DNA from 2 places in the Sutcliffiella sp. NC1 genome. Region 1 is predicted to be linked to the other one. Evidence: a T-box and tRNA genes for the amino acid it is inferred to sense, from the RefSeq annotation. Region 1 holds a T-box; the other holds one or more tRNA genes.
The links. The T-box of region 1 lies ahead of leuS (leucine--tRNA ligase). A T-box ahead of a tRNA ligase gene usually reads a tRNA of that ligase, here a tRNA-Leu.
Positions count from the first base shown of each region.

Region 2: it has a tRNA-Leu gene. The T-box ahead of leuS (leucine--tRNA ligase) is inferred to sense a tRNA for this amino acid. The anticodon was not compared.

Region 1 is NZ_CP115153.1:3,870,710-3,876,750, forward strand. Features, by position in the region: gene leuS (leucine--tRNA ligase) at 1-1,920, opposite strand, end outside; T-box leader at 2,033-2,273, opposite strand; gene O1A01_RS20115 (GNAT family N-acetyltransferase) at 2,383-2,865, opposite strand; gene O1A01_RS20120 (3-hydroxybutyrate dehydrogenase) at 2,932-3,708, opposite strand; gene O1A01_RS20125 (GntP family permease) at 3,725-5,047, opposite strand; gene O1A01_RS20130 (sigma-54 interaction domain-containing protein) at 5,280-6,041, opposite strand, start outside.
Region 2 is NZ_CP115153.1:97,953-103,993, forward strand. Features, by position in the region: rRNA gene O1A01_RS00485 (23S ribosomal RNA) at 1-2,207, shown strand, start outside; rRNA gene rrf (5S ribosomal RNA) at 2,324-2,440, shown strand; tRNA gene O1A01_RS00495 (tRNA-Val) at 2,450-2,525, shown strand; tRNA gene O1A01_RS00500 (tRNA-Thr) at 2,553-2,628, shown strand; tRNA gene O1A01_RS00505 (tRNA-Lys) at 2,825-2,900, shown strand; tRNA gene O1A01_RS00510 (tRNA-Leu) at 2,906-2,986, shown strand; tRNA gene O1A01_RS00515 (tRNA-Gly) at 3,000-3,074, shown strand; tRNA gene O1A01_RS00520 (tRNA-Leu) at 3,084-3,172, shown strand; tRNA gene O1A01_RS00525 (tRNA-Arg) at 3,191-3,267, shown strand; tRNA gene O1A01_RS00530 (tRNA-Pro) at 3,272-3,348, shown strand; tRNA gene O1A01_RS00535 (tRNA-Ala) at 3,376-3,451, shown strand; rRNA gene O1A01_RS00540 (16S ribosomal RNA) at 3,563-5,114, shown strand; rRNA gene O1A01_RS00545 (23S ribosomal RNA) at 5,406-6,041, shown strand, end outside.

The DNA.
Region 1 (6,041 bases):
CTTACCGTTATCATCAATAAATAGTCTCCATATACGATCAAGGAAACGGCGTGATCCGTCTAATCCATTTGTAGACCAAGCGATAGATGCGTCTAATGGTCCCATAAACATTTCATATAGACGTAGGGTATCTGCGCCATGACTTTCAATAATATCGTCAGGATTTACAACGTTTCCTTTTGATTTACTCATTTTCTCGTTATTTTCTCCTAAGATCATTCCTTGGTTGAATAACTTTTGGAACGGCTCTTTCGTTGGAACTACACCGATATCGTATAAAAACTTGTGCCAGAAACGAGCATATAGTAAGTGAAGTACTGCGTGCTCTGCTCCTCCAATATAAATATCGACAGGTAACCAATGCTTTAGTTTTTCCGGATCTGCTAATTGTTCATTGTTGTTCGGATCAATATATCGTAAATAGTACCAGCAGCTTCCGCCCCATTGAGGCATTGTGTTCGTTTCACGACGGCCTTTTTTACCTGTAACTGGATCAACAACATTCACCCAATCTTCAATAGCTGCTAGTGGAGATTCCCCCGTACCAGAAGGACGAATTTCCGTCGTTTTCGGTAGTACTAGCGGTAATTCTTCCTCAGGAACAGCTGTCATTGTACCATCTTCCCAATGAATAATTGGAATCGGCTCACCCCAATAACGTTGACGACTAAATAACCAATCACGCAGGCGGTAGGAAACTTTCTTTTCCCCTTTACCGTTTGCTTCTAACCATTCAATCATGTTAGAAATCGCTTCTTCTTTCCCTAATCCATTTAAGAAATCAGAATTCACATGATCTCCATCACCAGTATAAGCCTCTTTCGTTACGTCTCCACCTGCAACTACTTCGATTATTGGAAGCTCAAATTTTGTTGCAAATTCGTAATCACGCTCATCGTGGGCTGGTACTGCCATAATCGCACCTGTACCATATGAAATTAAAACATAGTCAGCAATCCAAATCGGTAACTTCTCTCCGTTTGCTGGGTTTACTGCATATGCTCCCGTGAATACACCTGATTTTTCTTTAGAAAGTTCAGTGCGCTCTAAATCGCTTTTGCTTTGGACACTTTTGATATAAGCTTCTACTGCTTCTTTTTGCTCAGATGTTGTAATTTTTTCAACTAAAGAGTGCTCTGGAGCTAATACAGCATACGTTGCACCGAATAGTGTATCCGGTCTAGTTGTAAATACTGTAAACTGTTCATCGTAACCATCAATAGAAAAATGAACGTTCGCTCCTTCTGAACGACCAATCCAGTTACGTTGCATATCTTTTAAACTTTCTGGCCAGTCTAGTTCTTCTAAATCTTCTAATAGACGGTCAGCGTATTCCGTAATTCTTAAAATCCATTGTCTCATTGGACGACGCTCTACCGGGTGACCGCCACGCTCAGATTTCCCATCAATTACTTCCTCGTTTGCAAGAACTGTACCTAATGCTGGACACCAGTTAACAGGTACTTCATCTACGTAAGCTAATCCTTTTTCATATAGCTTAAGGAAAATCCATTGTGTCCATTTGTAAAAGTTTGGATCTGTTGTATTAACTTCGCGATCCCAATCGTAAGAGAATCCTAGCTCTTTAATTTGTCTTCTAAACGTATTAATATTTTGCTCCGTAAATTCAGCAGGGTCGTTACCGGTATCAAGTGCATACTGCTCTGCTGGTAAACCGAACGCATCCCACCCCATTGGATGTAGAACGTTGTAACCTTGCATGCGCTTCATACGAGAAAGAATATCTGTTGCTGTATATCCTTCTGGATGGCCTACGTGTAATCCAGCTCCTGATGGATATGGAAACATGTCTAATGCGTAAAACTTTTCTTTTGAATAATCTTCTGTTGTTTTAAACGTTTTATTTTCTTCCCAATAATGCTGCCACTTTTTTTCTATGTCTTGATGTTGAAATGACATTTTACATTCCTCCTATTAGTGAACTTATCGGTGTGTTTGCGTCCGTAAAAATCTTAAGAGTTTTACGGACGGTTACACCGGGATAAAAAAAAATAAAAAACCTCTCATCCCTAAAAGGGACGAGAGGTATTATGTATATACACTTCCCGCGGTACCACCCACATTAACATAGAATGTATCTATGCTCGCTCAAATCCTTAACGCGGACGATACGGCAAAGCATTACTTCCTGTAAGTAGGTTTCACACTTGCTACTCCAAGGCGAGTTCATGAACGCTCGTTGTTGACTTCCACCACCCGTCAACTCTCTATGCTCGTTTTCGTCCACTACTATTCCTTTTCAACGTAATATTTAAAGTTTGAGTTTAATTTGTATTGTATAGAATATTACATAAAACTGCAACACTTTCTTCGACAATTAATTAAATTGCCTAAAAATATAGTTCCCACTTATGGCTGCCTTTATCCCTTTTCTGGATAAATTGCGTATATTCTTTGTTCTGCACCAAATCTAGTAACCGTTTTTTCGTGATTCATTCCTAACTTTTCTAGCAAATAGCATGATGCTTCATTTGCAGTTTGTGTTTCCGCTACTAGTCTAGGAAGCTTTAAATTTTCGAAGGCAAAGGTAATCATTTCTTTTACTACTTCACAGGCATAACCTTTTCCCCATTGTCGAGGTGAAAGTAGGTATGAAACTTCTGTATCTATTCCATTATGATGCCGATCAAGTGTTATTAATCCAATAAATTGCTCCGTCTTTTTCTCTTTAACTACCCACGTATGTGTAGCTTTTTGTACCATGCATGGAAATATGCGATCGAATTTCTCTTCTTTAATAGCTCCACCTAAATATTTTCTAACTTTATTATTCGTATAAAGTGACTTAACATCATAATAATCATCTAAAGTAATCAAAGTAAAATAGCACCGTTTTGTCTCCACTAGTCTTTCTCCCCATATATTTAAAGAAATAAATAGCGGTGGCTCATAAAGAACCACCGCCCATCTTCATTGTACCGTATAACCACCATCAATAACAGCCGCTTGACCTGTAATCCCTTTAGCTGCATCACTACATAGGAACATGGCATAATCCGCAATTTCCTGAACAGTAAGTAATCTTCTTTGAGGAACTAACGGATAAATGACTTCCTCTAGTACTTTCTCTAGTTCTACATTTCTAGTTGTCGCTAAATCTTTTAATTGATTCCGAACTAAAGGCGTATCAACATACCCTGGACATAATGCATTAACAGTTATCCCATGCGCAGCTCCTTCTAGTGCAGCAACTTTTGTCAAACCAATAACTCCATGTTTTGCACTATTATAGGCTGCTTTACCCGCAAATCCTACTAATCCATTTATAGAAGCCATATTAATAATTCTACCAAACTGTTGTTTTTTCATTGTAGGAAATACATGTTTAATTGCCATAAATGGTGCAATTAACATTACTTTCGTTAATAACTCAAACTTTTCTGTTGGGAATTCTTCAAGCATAGCCACATGCTGTAATCCTGCATTATTAATAAATATATCAATTCTCCCAAATTGTTGAACAGTGCCCTCAATAACTTGAATAATTTCTTCTTCTTTCGTAACATCACAACGAAAGCTAGTTGTAATTAATCCTTTTTCATTTAATGATTCACTAGCTTCTCTTACACGCTGTTCATTCATATCTGTTAAAACTACCTTTGCTCCATTTTCCGCAAAGTGTTTACCGATTTCAAATCCTATTCCTTGTGCGCCTCCTGTTATTACGACAACTTTATTTTCTACCACTAGATGCACCTCTTTCTTAAATCCCTAAACCTAACGAGAATAATACAATTGCCATCGCTAATCCAATTAATGGTACGATTACAGTTACTGCGGCGACTGGCCCATATGCTGCTTGGTGTGTCTCCCCACAAATAGCACGGACCGTTGTAACGACGTATCCGTTATGTGGTAAAGAATCAAGAGCCCCCGAAGAAATCGCAACAGTTCTGTGAAGTGCTTCTGCATTTACACCCATATCTAAATAATGTGGAGCTAAAATCGGTAATGCAATTGCTTGCCCACCCGAAGCAGAACCAGTCATACCGGCAATTACACTTACTGCGATGGCTCCACCAATTAACGGACTACCAGGTATACTAGTCATTGCATTAACAGCCACTTCAAAGGCAGGAACTTTTTGAGCTACCCCACCAAATCCAACAACAGCTGCAGTATTACCAATTGCGATTAATGCTCCCATCGTTCCAGCAGAAACTGCATCCCAAAACGACTTAAAATATTTTCTTCCAAGTATATAAGTAGAAACTACTCCACCAGTTAACGCAATAATAAGTGCTGATTGCTTTAAGTCATCATGGAATATAAATGAAATTATTAATACTACACCTAACGGAATCATACTAACAAACGGGTTTGGCAGTGCTCTCTCTTTATCCATCACAGGATCACTTTCACGTGATTCAAATTTCTCCCCGCGAGAAATTGCCTTTGTTATCATTCGTTTTAACCACCAGTAACCGAAAATCATCATAAATACAGCAACAATTAAACTAACTTCCCATCCTGCATATGGGCTTGTGTTTAAATGTTCAATCGGAATCCAGTTTTGAATTTCTGGAGAACCAGCCGATGTCATCGTAAACGTAACCGAACCAAACGCTAACGCTGCTGGTATAAATCTTCTTGGTAAATTTGCTTGTTTAAATAGACTAATAGCCATCGGGTAAACGGAAAACGCAACAACGAATAAACTTACTCCTCCGTACGTTAAAATAGCACATGCAGCAACAATCGCTAATACCGCATATTTCATCCCTAATTTTTCAACCACAAATTTGGATACACTATCTGCTGCTCCACTATCTTCCATTACTTTTCCGAAAATCGCACCTAATAAGAACATTAAGTACCATGACGTTACAAACCCTGAAAATCCACCCATGTAACTTCCAACAAAGTTCGCTTCCCCTTCTCCTGCCAACTGTGGAAACAGTGGCATACCACTGGTTAGAGCTACTACTAATGCTGAAATAGGACCAACTACTAACAGGTTCATTCCTCGCATCGTTAAAATAATTAGTAGTGCCAAACCTCCAATCAAACCAATCATACTTAACATTCCAAATCCCCCTTTGTGTTAACGCTTTCAAAAATATTCATTTCTATATATGCAAAATGCGTGCCAACTTTAAGAAGGTTCATTTGTTCATAAAATTGACACTTTTACGTTTTTATTTTTCCGAATATTTGGACTAACCTATCTGACTAACTTATGAAAAGCATGAAAAGCACGGCTAATCTCATTATTAAAAACAGTCCAGAAATCTGGAACTCTTTCCATAATTCTGGACTTACACCGTGATCTTATATTTTTTTATTTTTTCATACAAACTAGATTTACTAATCCCTAACTGTTTAGCAGCCAACAATTTATCTCCATCATTTTTTTCTATCGCACCGATAATTACTTGTTTTTCTGTTTCTTCTAACGTTTCCTTTAACGTTTTCACTCCTAAATTTATTGTAAAGGAGTCTTTAAAATAATCCGGCAGAGATTGTATTAATAACGTTTCCCCTACCGAAAAGTGAACGGCTGCTTGTATTACATTTTCTAACTCACGAATATTTCCTGGCCAAGGAGATTTAGAGAAAATTTGTAAAACTTCAGGAGAAATATTTCTTACTCTTTTTCCCGTTCTTTTACTAATTTTCCTCAAAAAATGATTAGCTAAAATCGGTAAGTCTTCTTTTCTATCACGTAATGATGGGATATAAAAAGGGATAACATGAATTCGATAATATAGATCTTCTCGAAATCTTTTTTCTTCTATCATTTTTTCTAACGGCCGATTCGTTGCTGCAATAATTCTAACATCCACTTTTATTGGCCTACTCGCCCCGATAGGCTCCACTTCCCCTTCTTGTAGAGCTCTAAGCAACTTTATTTGCATAGGCAACGACATATCACCTATCTCATCAAGAAATAAAGTACCACCATCAGCTAATTGAAACTTTCCTTTTTTACCACCTTTTTTAGCACCAGTAAAAGCCCCATCTTCATAACCAAACAGTTCTGATTCTAACAAGTGTTCTGGAATAGCTGCACAATTCAC
Region 2 (6,041 bases), 1.2 Mb from region 1:
GATCTACCCATGTCCAGGGTGAAGTTCAGGTAACACTGAATGGAGGCCCGAACCCACGCACGTTGAAAAGTGCGGGGATGAGGTGTGGGTAGCGGAGAAATTCCAATCGAACCTGGAGATAGCTGGTTCTCTCCGAAATAGCTTTAGGGCTAGCCTTGAGTAAAGAGTCTTGGAGGTAGAGCACTGATTGGACTAGGGGTCCTCATCGGATTACCGAATTCAGTCAAACTCCGAATGCCAAAGACTTGTTTCTCAGGAGTCAGACTGCGAGTGATAAGATCCGTAGTCAAGAGGGAAACAGCCCAGACCGCCAGCTAAGGTCCCAAAGTATACGTTAAGTGGAAAAGGATGTGGAGTTGCTTAGACAACCAGGATGTTGGCTTAGAAGCAGCCACCATTTAAAGAGTGCGTAATAGCTCACTGGTCGAGTGACTCTGCGCCGAAAATGTACCGGGGCTAAACGTATCACCGAAGCTGCGGACTGTTCTTACGAACAGTGGTAGGAGAGCGTTCTAAGGGCGTTGAAGCTAGACCGTAAGGACTGGTGGAGCGCTTAGAAGTGAGAATGCCGGTATGAGTAGCGAAAGAAGGGTGAGAATCCCTTCCACCGAATGCCTAAGGTTTCCTGAGGAAGGCTCGTCCGCTCAGGGTTAGTCGGGACCTAAGCCGAGGCCGAAAGGCGTAGGCGATGGATAACAGGTTGATATTCCTGTACCACCTCATTCCGTTTGAGCGATGGAGGGACGCAGGAGGATAGGGTAAGCGCACTGTTGGATATGTGCGTCCAAGCAGTTAGGCTGGATAAGTAGGCAAATCCGCTTATCCTAAAGGCTGAGCTGTGATGGCGAGGGAAATATAGTACCGAAGTTCCTGATTCCACACTGCCAAGAAAAGCTTCTAGCGAGGAATATGGTGCCCGTACCGCAAACCGACACAGGTAGGCGAGGAGAGAATCCTAAGGTGAGCGAGAGAACTCTGGTTAAGGAACTCGGCAAAATGACCCCGTAACTTCGGGAGAAGGGGTGCTCTGTTAGGGTGTTAAAGCCCGAGAGAGCCGCAGTGAATAGGCCCAGGCGACTGTTTAGCAAAAACACAGGTCTCTGCGAAGCCGTAAGGCGAAGTATAGGGGCTGACGCCTGCCCGGTGCTGGAAGGTTAAGGGGAAAGGTTAGCGCCTCGGCGCGAAGCTTTGAACCGAAGCCCCAGTAAACGGCGGCCGTAACTATAACGGTCCTAAGGTAGCGAAATTCCTTGTCGGGTAAGTTCCGACCCGCACGAAAGGCGTAACGATCTGGGCACTGTCTCAACCAGAGACTCGGTGAAATTATAGTACCTGTGAAGATGCAGGTTACCCGCGACAGGACGGAAAGACCCCGTGGAGCTTTACTGTAGCCTGATATTGAATTTTGGTACAGCTTGTACAGGATAGGTAGGAGCCTGAGAAGCCGGAGCGCTAGCTTCGGTGGAGGCGTCGGTGGGATACTACCCTGGCTGTATTGAAATTCTAACCCGCGAGCCTTATCGGCTCGGGAGACAGTGTCAGGTGGGCAGTTTGACTGGGGCGGTCGCCTCCTAAAGAGTAACGGAGGCGCCCAAAGGTTCCCTCAGAATGGTTGGAAATCATTCGTAGAGTGTAAAGGCACAAGGGAGCTTGACTGCGAGACCTACAAGTCGAGCAGGGACGAAAGTCGGGCTTAGTGATCCGGTGGTTCCGCATGGAAGGGCCATCGCTCAACGGATAAAAGCTACCCCGGGGATAACAGGCTTATCTCCCCCAAGAGTCCACATCGACGGGGAGGTTTGGCACCTCGATGTCGGCTCATCGCATCCTGGGGCTGTAGTCGGTCCCAAGGGTTGGGCTGTTCGCCCATTAAAGCGGTACGCGAGCTGGGTTCAGAACGTCGTGAGACAGTTCGGTCCCTATCCGTCGTGGGCGTAGGAAATTTGAGAGGAGCTGTCCTTAGTACGAGAGGACCGGGATGGACGCACCGCTGGTGTACCAGTTGTCTTGCCAAAGGCATAGCTGGGTAGCTACGTGCGGACGGGATAAGTGCTGAAAGCATCTAAGCATGAAGCCCCCCTCAAGATGAGATTTCCTTTAGCGCAAGCTAGTAAGATCCCTGAAAGATGATCAGGTTGATAGGTTCGAGGTGGAAGCGTGGCGACACGTGTAGCAGACGAATACTAATCGATCGAGGACTTAACCAATTTAAATGAACGATACGAATGATCTTGATGAAAATATATTATCTAGTTTTGAAAGAATAAAAAAACACTTGATTTTTTATGAAAAGTGAATATAATTATTCTTGTCAATCAAATAGTCTGGTAATGATGGCGAAGAGGTCACACCCGTTCCCATACCGAACACGGAAGTTAAGCTCTTCAGCGCCGATGGTAGTTGGGGGCTGTCCCCCTGCGAGAGTAGGACGTTGCCAGGCTGTTATAACGGAGGATTAGCTCAGCTGGGAGAGCACCTGCCTTACAAGCAGGGGGTCGGCGGTTCGATCCCGTCATCCTCCACCATAACTATTAATCATTTAAGTTATATATGCCGGTGTAGCTCAGTTGGTAGAGCAACTGACTTGTAATCAGTAGGTCGTGGGTTCGACTCCTATCGCCGGCACCATCTTTAGTGCCATTAGCTAGTGCCATTAGCTCAGTCGGTAGAGCACGTCGGAATAAGCTACGAAGCATTAGCTTCAGCGTACATGCCGAGCTGCTACTTGAAGTGACATCCTGAGGCATGGACGTCTAAAGCAAATACTTCTTCGAATAGCATTATTCTTACAGTAGTATTAAGATTTAGGCAGAATAATAATTAAGTGCCATTAGCTCAGTCGGTAGAGCATCTGACTTTTAATCAGAGGGTCGAAGGTTCGAGTCCTTCATGGCACACCATCTACGCGGGTGTGGCGGAATTGGCAGACGCGCTAGACTTAGGATCTAGTGTCTTTGACGTGGGGGTTCGAGTCCCTTCACCCGCATAAGTAAATATTAGCGGAAGTAGTTCAGTGGTAGAACACCACCTTGCCAAGGTGGGGGTCGCGGGTTCGAATCCCGTCTTCCGCTCCACGAAAAGTTGCCGGGGTGGCGGAACTGGCAGACGCACAGGACTTAAAATCCTGCGGTAGGTGACTACCGTACCGGTTCGATTCCGGTCCTCGGCACCATTTTTAAAAAGAAGAATAGCGCCCGTAGCTCAATTGGATAGAGCGTTTGACTACGGATCAAAAGGTTAGGGGTTCGAGTCCTCTCGGGCGCGCCATTCACGGGAAGTAGCTCAGCTTGGTAGAGCACTTGGTTTGGGACCAAGGGGTCGCAGGTTCAAATCCTGTCTTCCCGACCAGATTATAATTTAAATGAATTAACTTATGGGGCCTTAGCTCAGCTGGGAGAGCGCCTGCCTTGCACGCAGGAGGTCAGCGGTTCGATCCCGCTAGGCTCCACCAAAATGTTCTTTGAAAACTAAACAAAACAATAGCGTGTAAGTCGGTTTTTTATGAATCGACCAAACAATAAATTGACGATAGTGTCAGCAAACATTTTGAGCAATCAAATACTCTACGGAGAGTTTGATCCTGGCTCAGGACGAACGCTGGCGGCGTGCCTAATACATGCAAGTCGAGCGAACATCTTTAAAGCTTGCTTTAAAGAAGTTAGCGGCGGACGGGTGAGTAACACGTGGGCAACCTGCCTGTAAGACTGGGATAACTTCGGGAAACCGGAGCTAATACCGGATAATATATAGTACCTCCTGGTACTATATTGAAAGTTGGTTTCGGCTAACACTTACAGATGGGCCCGCGGCGCATTAGCTAGTTGGTGAGGTAACGGCTCACCAAGGCAACGATGCGTAGCCGACCTGAGAGGGTGATCGGCCACACTGGGACTGAGACACGGCCCAGACTCCTACGGGAGGCAGCAGTAGGGAATCTTCCACAATGGACGAAAGTCTGATGGAGCAACGCCGCGTGAGCGATGAAGGCCTTCGGGTCGTAAAGCTCTGTTGTTAGGGAAGAACAAGTGCGAGAGTAACTGCTCGCACCTTGACGGTACCTAACCAGAAAGCCACGGCTAACTACGTGCCAGCAGCCGCGGTAATACGTAGGTGGCAAGCGTTGTCCGGAATTATTGGGCGTAAAGCGCGCGCAGGCGGTTTCTTAAGTCTGATGTGAAAGCCCACGGCTCAACCGTGGAGGGTCATTGGAAACTGGGAGACTTGAGTGCAGAAGAGGAGAGTGGAATTCCACGTGTAGCGGTGAAATGCGTAGAGATGTGGAGGAACACCAGTGGCGAAGGCGACTCTCTGGTCTGTAACTGACGCTGAGGCGCGAAAGCGTGGGGAGCAAACAGGATTAGATACCCTGGTAGTCCACGCCGTAAACGATGAGTGCTAAGTGTTAGAGGGTTTCCGCCCTTTAGTGCTGCAGCTAACGCATTAAGCACTCCGCCTGGGGAGTACGGTCGCAAGACTGAAACTCAAAGGAATTGACGGGGGCCCGCACAAGCGGTGGAGCATGTGGTTTAATTCGAAGCAACGCGAAGAACCTTACCAGGTCTTGACATCCTCTGCCACCTCTAGAGATAGAGTGTTCCCCTTCGGGGGACAGAGTGACAGGTGGTGCATGGTTGTCGTCAGCTCGTGTCGTGAGATGTTGGGTTAAGTCCCGCAACGAGCGCAACCCTTGTTCTTAGTTGCCAGCATTCAGTTGGGCACTCTAAGGAGACTGCCGGTGACAAACCGGAGGAAGGTGGGGATGACGTCAAATCATCATGCCCCTTATGACCTGGGCTACACACGTGCTACAATGGACGGTACAAAGGGCAGCAAAACCGCGAGGTCGAGCCAATCCCATAAAACCGTTCTCAGTTCGGATTGTAGGCTGCAACTCGCCTACATGAAGCCGGAATCGCTAGTAATCGCGGATCAGCATGCCGCGGTGAATACGTTCCCGGGCCTTGTACACACCGCCCGTCACACCACGAGAGTTTGTAACACCCGAAGTCGGTGGGGTAACCTTTTGGAGCCAGCCGCCTAAGGTGGGACAGATGATTGGGGTGAAGTCGTAACAAGGTAGCCGTATCGGAAGGTGCGGCTGGATCACCTCCTTTCTAAGGAAAATCACGCTCATTGTTTTGTTTAGTTTTGAGAGATCATTCTCTCTATTAATATTGCGCTTGCGTCTGCAAGTGAAATCCACGATGATGGATTCCTTAAGCAGCAAGAGCAGCATGAAAGTAAGCTACGAAGCTAATCACGATGTGATTGAAGTCAGTAGCCATGTTCTTTGAAAACTAGATAATATAAGTAATCAAGATACATTCACAAGTATCGTTCATCTTAGTAATTTTCTAATGATAACAATTCGCTGTTATCGAAAACCGCTAATTTAATTAGCACATGGTTAAGTTATTAAGGGCGCACGGTGGATGCCTTGGCACTAGGAGCCGATGAAGGACGGGACTAACACCGATATGCTTTGGGGAGCTGTAAGTAAGCTTTGATCCAGAGATTTCCGAATGGGGAAACCCACTGCTCGTAATGGAGTAGTATCCTTACCTGAATACATAGGGTATGGAAGGCAGACCCGGGGAACTGAAACATCTAAGTACCCGGAGGAAGAGAAAGCAAACGCGATTTCCTGAGTAGCGGCGAGCGAAACGGAATTAGCCCAAACCAAGAGGCTTGCCTCTTGGGGTTGTAGGACACTCTATACGGAGTTACAAAAGAACGGGGTAAACGAAGCGACCTGGAAAGGTCTGTCATAGAAGGTAAAAACCCTGTAGTTGAAACCTCGTTCTCTCTTGAGTGGATCCTGAGTACGGCGGGACACGAGAAATCCCGTCGGAAGCTGGGAGGACCATCTCCCAAGGCTAAATACTCCCTAGTGACCGATAGTGAACCAGTACCGTGAGGGAAAGGTGAAAAGCACCCCGGAAGGGGAGTGAAAAGATCCTGAAACCGTGTGCCTACAAGTAGTTAGAGCCCGTTAATGGGTGATAGCGTGCCTTTTGTAGAATGAACCGGCGAGTTACGAT